One region of the Paenibacillus sp. KS-LC4 genome, then DNA from elsewhere that is predicted to be linked to it. Evidence: a T-box and tRNA genes for the amino acid it is inferred to sense, from the RefSeq annotation. Region 1 holds a T-box; the other holds one or more tRNA genes.
The links. The T-box of region 1 lies ahead of tyrS (tyrosine--tRNA ligase). A T-box ahead of a tRNA ligase gene usually reads a tRNA of that ligase, here a tRNA-Tyr.
Positions count from the first base shown of each region.

Region 2: it has a tRNA-Tyr gene. The T-box ahead of tyrS (tyrosine--tRNA ligase) is inferred to sense a tRNA for this amino acid. The anticodon was not compared.

Region 1 is NZ_CP145905.1:2,102,112-2,107,830, forward strand. Features, by position in the region: gene V5J77_RS08990 (ABC transporter substrate-binding protein) at 1-513, shown strand, start outside; gene V5J77_RS08995 (ABC transporter permease subunit) at 639-1,568, shown strand; gene V5J77_RS09000 (carbohydrate ABC transporter permease) at 1,587-2,498, shown strand; T-box leader at 2,618-2,840, shown strand; gene tyrS (tyrosine--tRNA ligase) at 2,980-4,239, shown strand; gene V5J77_RS09010 (HIT domain-containing protein) at 4,555-4,986, opposite strand; gene V5J77_RS09015 (DNA alkylation repair protein) at 5,220-5,719, shown strand, end outside.
Region 2 is NZ_CP145905.1:318,443-324,161, reverse strand. Features, by position in the region: gene ugpC (sn-glycerol-3-phosphate ABC transporter ATP-binding protein UgpC) at 1-147, opposite strand, end outside; gene V5J77_RS01455 (helix-turn-helix domain-containing protein) at 235-1,380, opposite strand; gene V5J77_RS01450 (MraY family glycosyltransferase) at 1,456-2,406, opposite strand; gene ssuE (NADPH-dependent FMN reductase) at 2,582-3,130, shown strand; tRNA gene V5J77_RS01440 (tRNA-Lys) at 3,245-3,320, opposite strand; tRNA gene V5J77_RS01435 (tRNA-Tyr) at 3,336-3,419, opposite strand; tRNA gene V5J77_RS01430 (tRNA-Phe) at 3,427-3,502, opposite strand; tRNA gene V5J77_RS01425 (tRNA-Asp) at 3,520-3,596, opposite strand; tRNA gene V5J77_RS01420 (tRNA-Met) at 3,616-3,692, opposite strand; tRNA gene V5J77_RS01415 (tRNA-Val) at 3,710-3,785, opposite strand; tRNA gene V5J77_RS01410 (tRNA-Met) at 3,793-3,869, opposite strand; rRNA gene V5J77_RS01405 (23S ribosomal RNA) at 3,983-5,719, opposite strand, start outside.

The sequences.
Region 1 (5,719 bases):
ATGGGCTCGTTGCAGGCGATTTCGGCTAATTCAGAGCATCCAGAAAAGGCGATGGAGTTTCTGAACCTGTTGAATACCGATCCGGTATTGCGCAATATGATTGATTCCGGCATCGAAAACGTCCATTACAAGAAAACGGCTGACAATGCGATGGAAAACCTGGAAGAGTCGAAAAATTATGATATGCCGACCTTCTCGCTTGGCAATGTAACGCTGACGTATCTCAATACGGGCGATCCTGAGAACAAATGGGATGAATACAAGGTGTTCAATGAAGCGGGGAAAGTAGCTCCAACGCTTGGCTTCAACTTTGACTCCACAAGCGTCACGACCGAGCTTGCATCAATCCAGAACGTCAAAGGCGAGTTCTGGTCGGCGCTAATGACGGGCACGGTTGATCCGAATGAATATTTGCCGAAGGCGATTGAGAAGTTTAAAGCAGCAGGCTTGGATAAAGTTATTGCGGAGGCACAAGCTCAGCTTGATGCGTGGAGAGCGGCGAATCCTAAATAATCCGTGAACAAGGAGAGGCGAATTTTCGGATTTGCCTCTCTTTTTTATAACGAGAATGGTCATTGAGAAGTGGTCCGCTTAAGGAGATGAACGACATGAACGTCAAGAGCTTCAAGAACGTCAAGCTGAAAATGTTTTTACGGGATATCCTGCGCAATCGGGCGATGCTCCTCATGGTGCTGCCGGGCGCCCTCTGGTTTTTCATTTTTTCCTACCTGCCGATGGCGGGAACGATCATTTCCTTTAAGCAGTACAGATACAGCAAGGATGGCTTTTTTGCCAGCATTATGGACAGCAAGTGGGTGGGCCTGGACAACTTTAAATTTCTGTTTAGCACCTCGGATGCTTATATTATTACGCGCAATACGGTGCTGTATAATGCGGCATTTATTATTTTAGGACTTATCTTGGCTGTTGCGATGGCGATTATTTTGGTCGAGTTGAAAAATAGGCGGCTGAGCAAGCTTTTTCAAACCGCGATGTTTATGCCTTATTTTTTATCCTGGGTCATTGTCGGCTATTTTGTATTCAGCTTCCTCAGCTTTGATAAAGGGCTGATGAATAAAACGCTCGAATGGATGGGCATGGAGCGAATCAATTGGTATTCGGAGCCTTCCAAGTGGCCATTTATTCTCGTATTGGTCAACCTGTGGAAAGGCGTTGGCTATAGCAGCGTCGTGTATTTGGCGGCTATTATGGGAATTGACCGCTCGCTTTATGAGGCCGCGATGATTGACGGTGCAGGCAAATGGAAGCAGATTACGAATATTACGATTCCGCTGCTCGCTCCGGTCATTTCCATTATGACGCTGCTGGCTGTCGGAAAAATCTTTTATGCAGACTTTGGACTCTTTTATCAGGTGCCAAGGGATTCGGGGCTGCTGTATTCGATGACCAACGTCATTGATACGTATGTATTCCGGGGCTTGAAGGTGAACGGCGAAATCGGCATGAGCACGGCTGCCGGGCTTTATCAGTCCTTTGTCGGCTTTCTGCTTGTCATACTGTCGAACTACATCGTCAGAAGAAAAAATAAGGATAATGCCTTGTTTTAAACGAAGGAGGAGCTTGTCGTGCCCGTAAAAAAACCAAGGCGATTCGATCAAATTTCACCTGCTGCCAACTTTCTCCTGAGTCTGCTGACAGGTGTTATTGCGATGGCTTGTATCTTTCCCTTTCTATTCGTGGTCATCATTTCATTCACGAATGAAAAATCACTCGCCTCGAACGGCTACCGCATTATTCCGAAGGAATGGAGTTTGGAGGCGTACCATTATATATTTCGGACAGGCGAGGCGCTGCTGCGCTCGTATGGCGTTACGATTTTTGTAACGGTCGTCGGTACGCTATTGAGCCTTGTCATCATTACGCTTTATGCATACGCTATTTCCCAGAGAAGCTTTAAATATCGTCGTTTATTCAGCTTTTTTGCGATTTTTACGATGCTGTTCAACGGTGGCATGGTGCCTACCTTCATCGTCGTTACGCAGCTGCTGAATATGAAGGATACGATATGGGCGCTCATTATGCCGATGCTCGTCAATGCGTTTTATATTCTCATTATGCGAACGTTTTTCAGTACGATGGTGCCAACCGCCATTATTGAATCGGGAAAAATAGACGGGGCAAGCGAGCTGCAAACGTTTATTCGGCTTGTGCTGCCGCTGTCGCTTCCCGGCATTGCTACAATCGGCCTGTTTAATACGCTGGGCTATTGGAATGACTGGTTTAATGCCCTTTTGTATATTGATTCGCCCAATCTGGTGCCGCTGCAATCCATGCTGATGCGAATTGAAACGAGTATGCAGTTTATTATGCAAAATTCGACCAATGCGGCGATCAGCACCAGCATATTACAGAATATGCCGCAGGATACGTCGCGAATGGCAATGGTCGTGTTGGCGACGGGACCGATCGTGCTGGCTTATCCTTTTTTCCAGCGTTATTTCGTTCAAGGGCTGACGATTGGAGCAGTGAAGGAATAAAAGGCGGTGAAAAAAACGCAGCAATATGAAAAGGTTGAGCTGTAGAAGCGTCAGCATTCGCTTTTACTTAGGCTTGCAATGATTTTCACGTTCCGCTATACTGTCTATAATCTAATACATGTTATACGTTGATAGAGCGCAGTAGCAGCTTTGTCCCTGTTGCAGAAAGTCAGGGGTTGATGAGACCTGACACATACAAGGGCTGTGAATTACACTCTGGAGTATCTTGGGTAATGCCAAGCGGCAGGGCGAACGTTATTTCGCTTAAAAGCGGTATGATCAGTTGTTTGCAGACTGTTCGTGCAAGTTGGGTGGTACCACGGTTATTCAATCGTCCCTATGTCTCTAGTAGACAAGGGGCGATTTTTTGTTGCCCAAGGTGAAACGACCGACAGTCCTCTTGCGGCGCGGCGCGTTTCAGTCCGAGCTCATTAACGTACAACATGACCACTATTATTGAATGGAAAAGGGGTTGTTTGCTTTGAATATTATGGATGAGCTTGAATGGCGCGATGCCATTAACCAGCAGACGGATGCGGAGGGACTTCGCGAGCTGACGAATACGAAGGCTGTGTCGCTGTACTGCGGCGTTGACCCGACTGGCGACAGCATGCATATCGGCCACTTGATTCCGTTTATGATGCTGAAACGTTTTCAACTCGCGGGCCATCGTCCCGTTATTCTCATTGGCGGAGCGACCGGAACGATCGGCGATCCAAGCGGACGCCAGACCGAGCGCTCGCTGCAAACGCTGGAGCAGGTGCAGGCCAATGTTGATGCATTAAGTGCCCAGCTGAGAAAGCTTTTTATGACCGACGGCGACAATGAGGTGCGCATGGTCAACAACTACGACTGGACGCACAAAATCAATGTCATTGAATTTTTGCGCGACTTCGGTAAAAACTTCAGCATCAATACGATGCTGGCGAAGGACGTCGTATCGAGCAGACTCGATAGCGGCATTTCGTTCACCGAGTTTTCGTACCAAATTTTGCAGTCGCTCGACTACCTGCACCTGTTCCAGAACGAGGATGTGCAGCTGCAAATCGGCGGCTCCGATCAATGGGGCAACATTACGAGCGGCCTTGATCTGATTCGGAAAAAGGAAGGCGCGGAGGCGAAAGCGTTCGGCCTGACGATTCCGCTCATGCTGAAAGCCGACGGCACGAAATTCGGCAAAACGGCGGGCGGCGCGATTTGGCTTGATCCAAGCAAAACGACGCCATTCGAGTTTTACCAGTTCTGGGCGAATACCGATGACCGCGATGTCGTGAAATACTTGAAATTTTTCACATTCCTGAGCAAAGCGGAAATTGAAGCGCTTGAGGAGAAGGTGCAGACCGAGCCTCATAAACGTGAAGCGCAGAAGGCTCTGGCAGAGGAAATGACGAAATTTGTGCATAGCGAAGAGCTGCTGGAGCAGGCGAAGCGCATTACAGCGGCATTGTTCAGCGGCGACATTCGCTCGCTGACAGCGGACGAAATTGAGCAGGGCTTTAAAGAAATGCCGACCTTCACAGCGGACAGAGAGCCGAAAAACATCGTCGACTGGCTCGTCGAGCTCGGCATTGAGCCTTCCAAGCGTCAGGCGCGCGAGGATATTACGAAGGGTGCCATCTCCATGAACGGCGAGAAGGTGACGGAGCTCGAATTTACCGTTACAGCGGAGCATGCCATTGGCGGACGGTTCATCATTATCCGTAAAGGCAAAAAAAACTACAGCCTGGTAAAATTGGGCTAGAGCATTTAGCGTGAAGCAAGCAGCAAGCAGCATGACTTCTTTTGCGGACTGACGATCCGCTATTTTAAGCATATTGTTGATTTCGACGGTTGAGCGGACAGGAAAGCCGCTATCCATGCGATTTTTGTGCAAAAATGGGGCATTCGCAGCCAATAGCTGCTTCTGAGTCCGCGAAACTTTCCATCGAGCGTTGATTGCAGAGAATAGCGGCGTTTCAGTCCGCGAAAAGTTCGAATAGAGGCCGTTGCCCAGCTAAACAGAGTCGGTGTAAAAATAGCCAAACAGCATAAGGAAGCTGTTTGGCTATTTTTTTAACTATTTAATAGGAGTTCCATGCTGGAAGGCATTGGCCGCCAAGCTGGGCCTGCGATTATCCTCTTTACCCAAAAAGCTGCGCAAATCCTTGCCTGCCAGCGGCTCGTCGGCAAATCTCGGTATGATATGCAAATGAGAATGAAACAGATGCTGTCCTGCTGCGCCTTGCGTATTCCACTGCAAATTATAGCCATCTGGCTGATGCAGCTCATCTAAATGCGCCTTCACCTTATGTACAAGCTGATAAGTATCGGCCCACTCCTGCTCCGTCAGCTCAAAAACATTTTCACGGTGCTGCCGCGGTACAATCAAACCGGAGCCAATTAAAATGTCCTGAGGCATTTGGTAAAAGATGCAGCTTTCATTGCTTAATATAGCTCGCTGCCGCGCCTCTAGCTCTGGCCTGCAAAATACGCATGAATCGTGATTCATCAATGGAATCGCTCCTTTGGAGGATAGAATGATAAGGCGATGGCTGATCGTGCGAACAGCTCTATTTTACCAAAAGCTAGCCTATCTAGGTAATGAAATTGAAAGCTATAGGAGTTGTGATAGGCGGTAATAGATTTCAATATCTTGCTCTTTCATTCTCTTAGCCTCACAACTTTGGCCACTTGAGGTATAGTAAGGATAAGACGAGATGAATGGAATAGCGGGGGATAGAAATGGCACAAACGATACGGGAAGAGCTGTTATTGCGGGCAGAGGCAGACTATCAAAAGTTTGCTGCGTCATTGATACCGAATATTAGCAATGTAATGGGTGTTCGGCTGCCGGCGCTGCGTAAGCTTGCGGCAGAAATTGCGAAGGGGGACTGGCGCTCCTATTTGGCGGAGGCGGACGATGAATTTTTCGAGGAAGTCATGCTGCAAGGCATGGTTATTGGCCTCGTGAAGACGGATATGGAGGAGCTTCAGCGCTATATCGCCGATTTTGTGCCGAAAATTGATAATTGGTCGGTCTGCGATAGCTTTTGTGCGGGGCTGAAGGTGACCAAAAAACATTCGCAGGAAATATGGGATTTTATTCAGCCGTATTTTGCATCGGAGCAGGAATATGATTTGCGTTTTGCCGCGGTTATGCTGCTTCATTTTTATGTGAATGAGGAATATATTGAGCGGGTGCTTCAGCGGCTTGATCAGATTGATCATCCTGCCTATTATGT
Region 2 (5,719 bases), 1.8 Mb from region 1:
ACGAAGAGTTGTCGATTTACCACAGCCGGATGGACCTACAAGCACTAGAAATTCTTTGTCCTTGATATCTAAGTTAACGTCAGTTACCGATGCTTTATCAGTTCCCGGATATTTTTTGTAAATACCTTCTAAACGTACGCCTGCCATGTGAATTTCCCCCTAAAAGAAATTTTCTTATAGACCTATCTTATCCCACATGCCCTCAGATGACTATGCACAAACTTTACAAAAAAACTAATGTCTTTTCGTAACTTTGTACAATAGCAATATAATTTTGACTAAGACGGCATCACGAAATTGTCGAACATCAAGCCCTGTCTCCTGTTTTAGCTTGTCCAGACGATATAATAATGTATTGCGGTGGATATAAAGCTTCTTCGCGGTTTCGCTTACATTACAGTCCAATGAGAAAAAGGTTTCCAGTGTAGCAAGCATTTCTGCCTCTACGAAAAGCTCTGTACGCTTTAGCGATTGCTCCAAATATCGGGCTCGCTGGCTCTCCGGTATGCTATTCAGCAGACGCTCCAGCTGCAAATTCCACGGAAAATGAATATTGCTGCCAACGTGGAATTTCCGTCCCAAATTTATCGTTTCGCGCAGCGCAGCCGTCGTCTCTATAATGCCTTTCGCCGGTCTGATCGGATGCGAGACCGCCAGATGGCATTCACCGATCCACTCGCTGGCAAGCATCTCATGCAGCCCAAGACAAATAGAAGCCAGGTTATCCTCCACCGATTCTTCATCGTCATCATCAAACAACTCCGAATCCGCTTCCTTAAGCAACGAAACAGGGCCCCAAATGAGCCATTCCTGCTCCCGCAGCGGTATTAATAAAATTTCCTCTGCGAGAAAGGAACGCAGCAGCTTCTCCAGCTCCACATATGCCGCTTGCTTCGTATTCGAATATTCCGTTACTAGTAAAAAAGGAATCATATCGGCAAACAGCTTGCCTCCCGCTGTCAAGTGATCCGGCATTGATTGCCCCGGCTCTCCTGATTCGAACTGCTCCTGAATCCACTCGCCAATACTGCGGGCAGTCTTCTCGCTTTCCGTAAGCTTGCCAGCAGCCTTAGCATGCGCCGGCATCGCTTCATTCCAACGCAGCATAAAGCTTAGTAAATCCAGCGTGCTCGCCTCAAAGCGACTGCCCTCTATTTCTAAAGCCTCGACTTCATGCTCTACTGCTCGAATAGCCACCCACATTTTATCCTTGCGCTGGACACGTTGTCCTTGCAAGACTGGGGCGCGTCCTGGCTCCTCTGCCTGTAGATAGTGATCTTTATCTGCTATATCATTCCACTCGGACAATTGTATTTTTACTAGACGAACTGGACAGTCCAAAATGCGCTCCAGCGGTTTCAACCATTCTGTCGTGCTCATTTTCTGCTATCTCCTATCGCAAGCCTCACGAATGAACGCTTTTTCTCGTCATTGTAACATATTGGGACAGGTAATTCAGCCCATGACCAGTAAAAGAATGATCGACAGCATAGAGAACAATGCAGCAATTAAATATAGAAAGGATACGGTTTGCACCTGGTTCAATCCCCACTTCATCAGCGCATGGTGGGTATGCAGCTTGTCCGCATGATGCAGTCCTTTGCCACGAGCGAGCCGCCGCAGCATGACGATGGAAGTATCCATAATGGGCAACCCTAGCGCAAGCAGCGGCACAAGCACTGTAATGAAGGTTGCTTTCTTGAAAGCTCCGTCCACGGCCACAACGGCGAGCGTATAACCAAGAAACGTAGCTCCTGCATCCCCCATGAAAATTCTGGCCGGATAAAAATTGAACAAAAGAAAGCCCAAGCACGCCCCTCCAACAATAGCAGCTAAAATCGCCGTTTCAGCCTGCCCTTTGAGCAAGGCAGTAATAAACAGCGTGACCGCTGATAAAACACATACTCCGGATGCCAATCCATCCACTCCATCCATGAAATTAATCATGTTGATAAGCGCGAATATCCAGATTGACGTCCCAAGCCAGGCTACCCAGTGTGGGAGAAAAAAGAACAGGCCCGAAGCAGGGTTCGTCACCCCTGTTATTTGAATATGGAACCAGAGGGGGAGCGTGGACACTGCGCCATAAACGAGCACTCTAGGCCAGACAGGGAAATCCTTTCCATCCGCCTTCGCTTTATCATCTAATAATCCAACGGTGACAAGCACCGCACCACCAACTGCAATCGTCCAGCTTAACGATGTCATTCCCTGAAAAGCAATAATCGTAACGGTGCATGCCACATAAATCGCAATCCCTCCGAGCAAGGGAATGGGCTGCCGATGAATTTTCCGTGAATTCGGCCGATCCATAATCCCATGCTGCAAAGCGAACCTTCTCACAATCGGAACCATTGCACTCACAATAGCCAAACTTATAAAAGCCGCCAACCCATATATCATCATAGACGGACCCCTTTGCATCGCTAATCAGCTTGTTTCCGCCTATTATTCCCTAATGAGCTAATAATCATGAACACCTACTATAAATGTCATTGACGTCGAAAAGATTGAAGTGTTATGATAAAAAAAAGTTAATTTATCGGAATAATAAAAGTAATTGATTTGAGGAGCGATAATTATGTCAACGATTGTCATCATATCGGGCAGCCCGAATCCTGGTTCCCGTCTAACCGGCATTACTCAATATATTGAGCAGCAGCTCATTAGCCAAAATGTAACACTCCGCCATATTACCGTTGCTTCTTTACCAGCGGAAGATCTCATTAACGCCCGTTTCGACAGCCCTGCTATTGTAGAAGCAACAGCGTTAGTAGAAGGCGCTAGAGCCGTTATTATCGCAAGTCCAGTCTACAAAGCCTCTTTCACTGGTGTTCTTAAAACATTCCTCGATCTATTGCCTCAAAAGGGTTTGGAAGAAAAAATCATTACGCCTTTTTTCATTGGGGGCTCTCTGGCCCACCTGCTGTCTATTGATTACTCCCTGAAGCCTGTACTTGCTTCCATGGGTGCTAAGCATTTTTCCAGCGGCGTCTATGCGGTAGACTCTCAAATTTCTCGCGTACAATTGGATGGTGGGGCAGCCGGATATGAGCTAAGTGACGAATTAAAGCTTCGTCTTGACGCTTCCTTAACTGAACTACTAGCAGAGTTAAAGCTTCGCTCCTAATAAAAATACACAAAAAAAGCTCGGTATTAGTGATAACACCAATACCGAGCTTTTGAAATTGCATATAAATAAAAAAATTCGCAGATTATTTTCTGCAAATCAGCTTTTTAAAAATGGTGAGTCATGTAGGATTCGAACCTACGACACCCTGATTAAAAGTCAGGTGCTCTACCAGCTGAGCTAATGACTCTCGATGTGAAAGAAATGGTGGAGGGCGATGGATTCGAACCACCGAACCCGAAGGAACAGATTTACAGTCTGCCGCGTTTAGCCACTTCGCTAGCCCTCCATAAAAATGGTGGCTCGGGACGGAATCGAACCGCCGACACGAGGATTTTCAGTCCTCTGCTCTACCGACTGAGCTACCGAGCCTTATAACGAAAATAAAATGGCGGAGCTGACGAGATTCGAACTCGCGGTCTCCTGCGTGACAGGCAGGCATGTTAGGCCTCTACACCACAGCTCCATAAATGATTGCTTAAAATTGGTTGCGGGGGCAGGATTTGAACCTGCGGCCTTCGGGTTATGAGCCCGACGAGCTACCGGGCTGCTCCACCCCGCGTCATTGTCAAACATATATGGTGGAGGCTGAGGGGATCGAACCCCCGACCCTCTGCTTGTAAGGCAGATGCTCTCCCAGCTGAGCTAAGCCTCCGAAAATATGGTAGCGGCGAAGGGGATCGAACCCCCGACCTCACGGGTATGAACCGTACGCTCTAGCCAGCTGAGCTACACCGCCACATTTTCCCGATTACTTACATTGCAGACCTCGGGCTGTACTGCAATATCAACGTGATTTACACATTGAAAACTGGATGCGAAAGACAAGCTCTGAAACTTTAGCGTATTTATTAGGATAAGCCCTCGACCGATTAGTATTCGTCAGCTGCACGCATTGCTGCGCTTCCACCCCGAACCTATCAACCTCGTCGTCTTCAAGGGGTCTTACTAAATTGGGAAATCTCATCTTGAGGGGGGCTTCGCGCTTAGATGCTTTCAGCGCTTATCCCGTCCGTACTTGGCTACCCAGCGGTGCTCCTGGCGGAACAACTGGTACACCAGCGGTACGTCCATCCCGGTCCTCTCGTACTAAGGACAGCTCCTCTCAAATTTCCTGCGCCCGCGACAGATAGGGACCGAACTGTCTCACGACGTTCTGAACCCAGCTCGCGTACCGCTTTAATGGGCGAACAGCCCAACCCTTGGGACCTACTTCAGCCCCAGGATGCGATGAGCCGACATCGAGGTGCCAAACCTCCCCGTCGATGTGGACTCTTGGGGGAGATAAGCCTGTTATCCCCAGGGTAGCTTTTATCCGTTGAGCGATGGCCCTTCCATTCGGTACCACCGGATCACTAAGCCCGACTTTCGTCCCTGCTCGACTTGTTGGTCTCGCAGTCAAGCTCCCTTATGCCTTTGCACTCTCCGAATGATTTCCAACCATTCTGAGGGAACCTTTGGGCGCCTCCGTTACATTTTAGGAGGCGACCGCCCCAGTCAAACTGTCCACCTGACACGGTCCCCGAACCGGTTTCACGGTCCTAGGTTAGAACTCCGATACGATCAGGGTGGTATCCCAACGTCGCCTCCACACAAGCTGGCGCTCATGCTTCTTAGGCTCCCACCTATCCTGTACAGATCGTACCAAAGTTCAATATCAAGTTACAGTAAAGCTCCATGGGGTCTTTCCGTCTTGTCGCGGGTAACCTGCATCTTCACAGGTATTAAAATTTCACCGGATCTCTCGTTGAGACAGCGCCCAAGTCGTTACGCCATTCGTGCGGGTCAGAATTTACCTGACAAGGAATTTCGCTACCTTAGGACCGTTATAGTTACGGCCGCCGTTTACTGGGGCTTCGGTTCACAGCTTCGGATTGCTCCTAACCGCTCCCCTTAACCTTCCAGCACCGGGCAGGCGTCAGCCCGTATACTTCGCCTTACGGCTTCGCACAGACCTGTGTTTTTGCTAAACAGTCGCTTGGGCCTTTTCACTGCGACCCCCTCGGGCTATTCACCCTACCGAGGTACCCCTTCTCCCGAAGTTACGGGGTCATTTTGCCGAGTTCCTTAACGAGAGTTCTTCCGCGCGCCTTAGCATGCTCTGCTCGCCTACCTGTGTCGGTTTGCGGTACGGGCACCTTCACCTGGCTAGAGACTTTTCTCGGCAGCCGGAGTGCATGACCTTCGCTACTGTAATTTTCGCTCCCCATCACAGCCCAGCCTTATGATGAGCGGATTTGCCTACTCATCAGCCTCACTGCTTGGACGGACTATTCCATCAGTCCGCGTCACTGCCCTTCTGCGTCATCCCATTGCTCATAACGGTTTACGGTGGTACAGGAATTTGAACCTGTTGTCCTTCCACTACGCCTTTCGGCCTCGCGTTAGGTCCCGACTTACCCTGAGTGGACGAGCCTTCCTCAGGAACCCTTAGGCTTTCGGCGGACAAGATTCTCACTTGTCTTTTCGTTACTCATACCGGCATTCTCACTTGAATACAGTCCAGCACTCCTTACGGTATACCTTCAACCTATATTCAACGCTCCCCTACCCAAGTACCATTCGGTACATGTCATAGCTTCGGTGGTG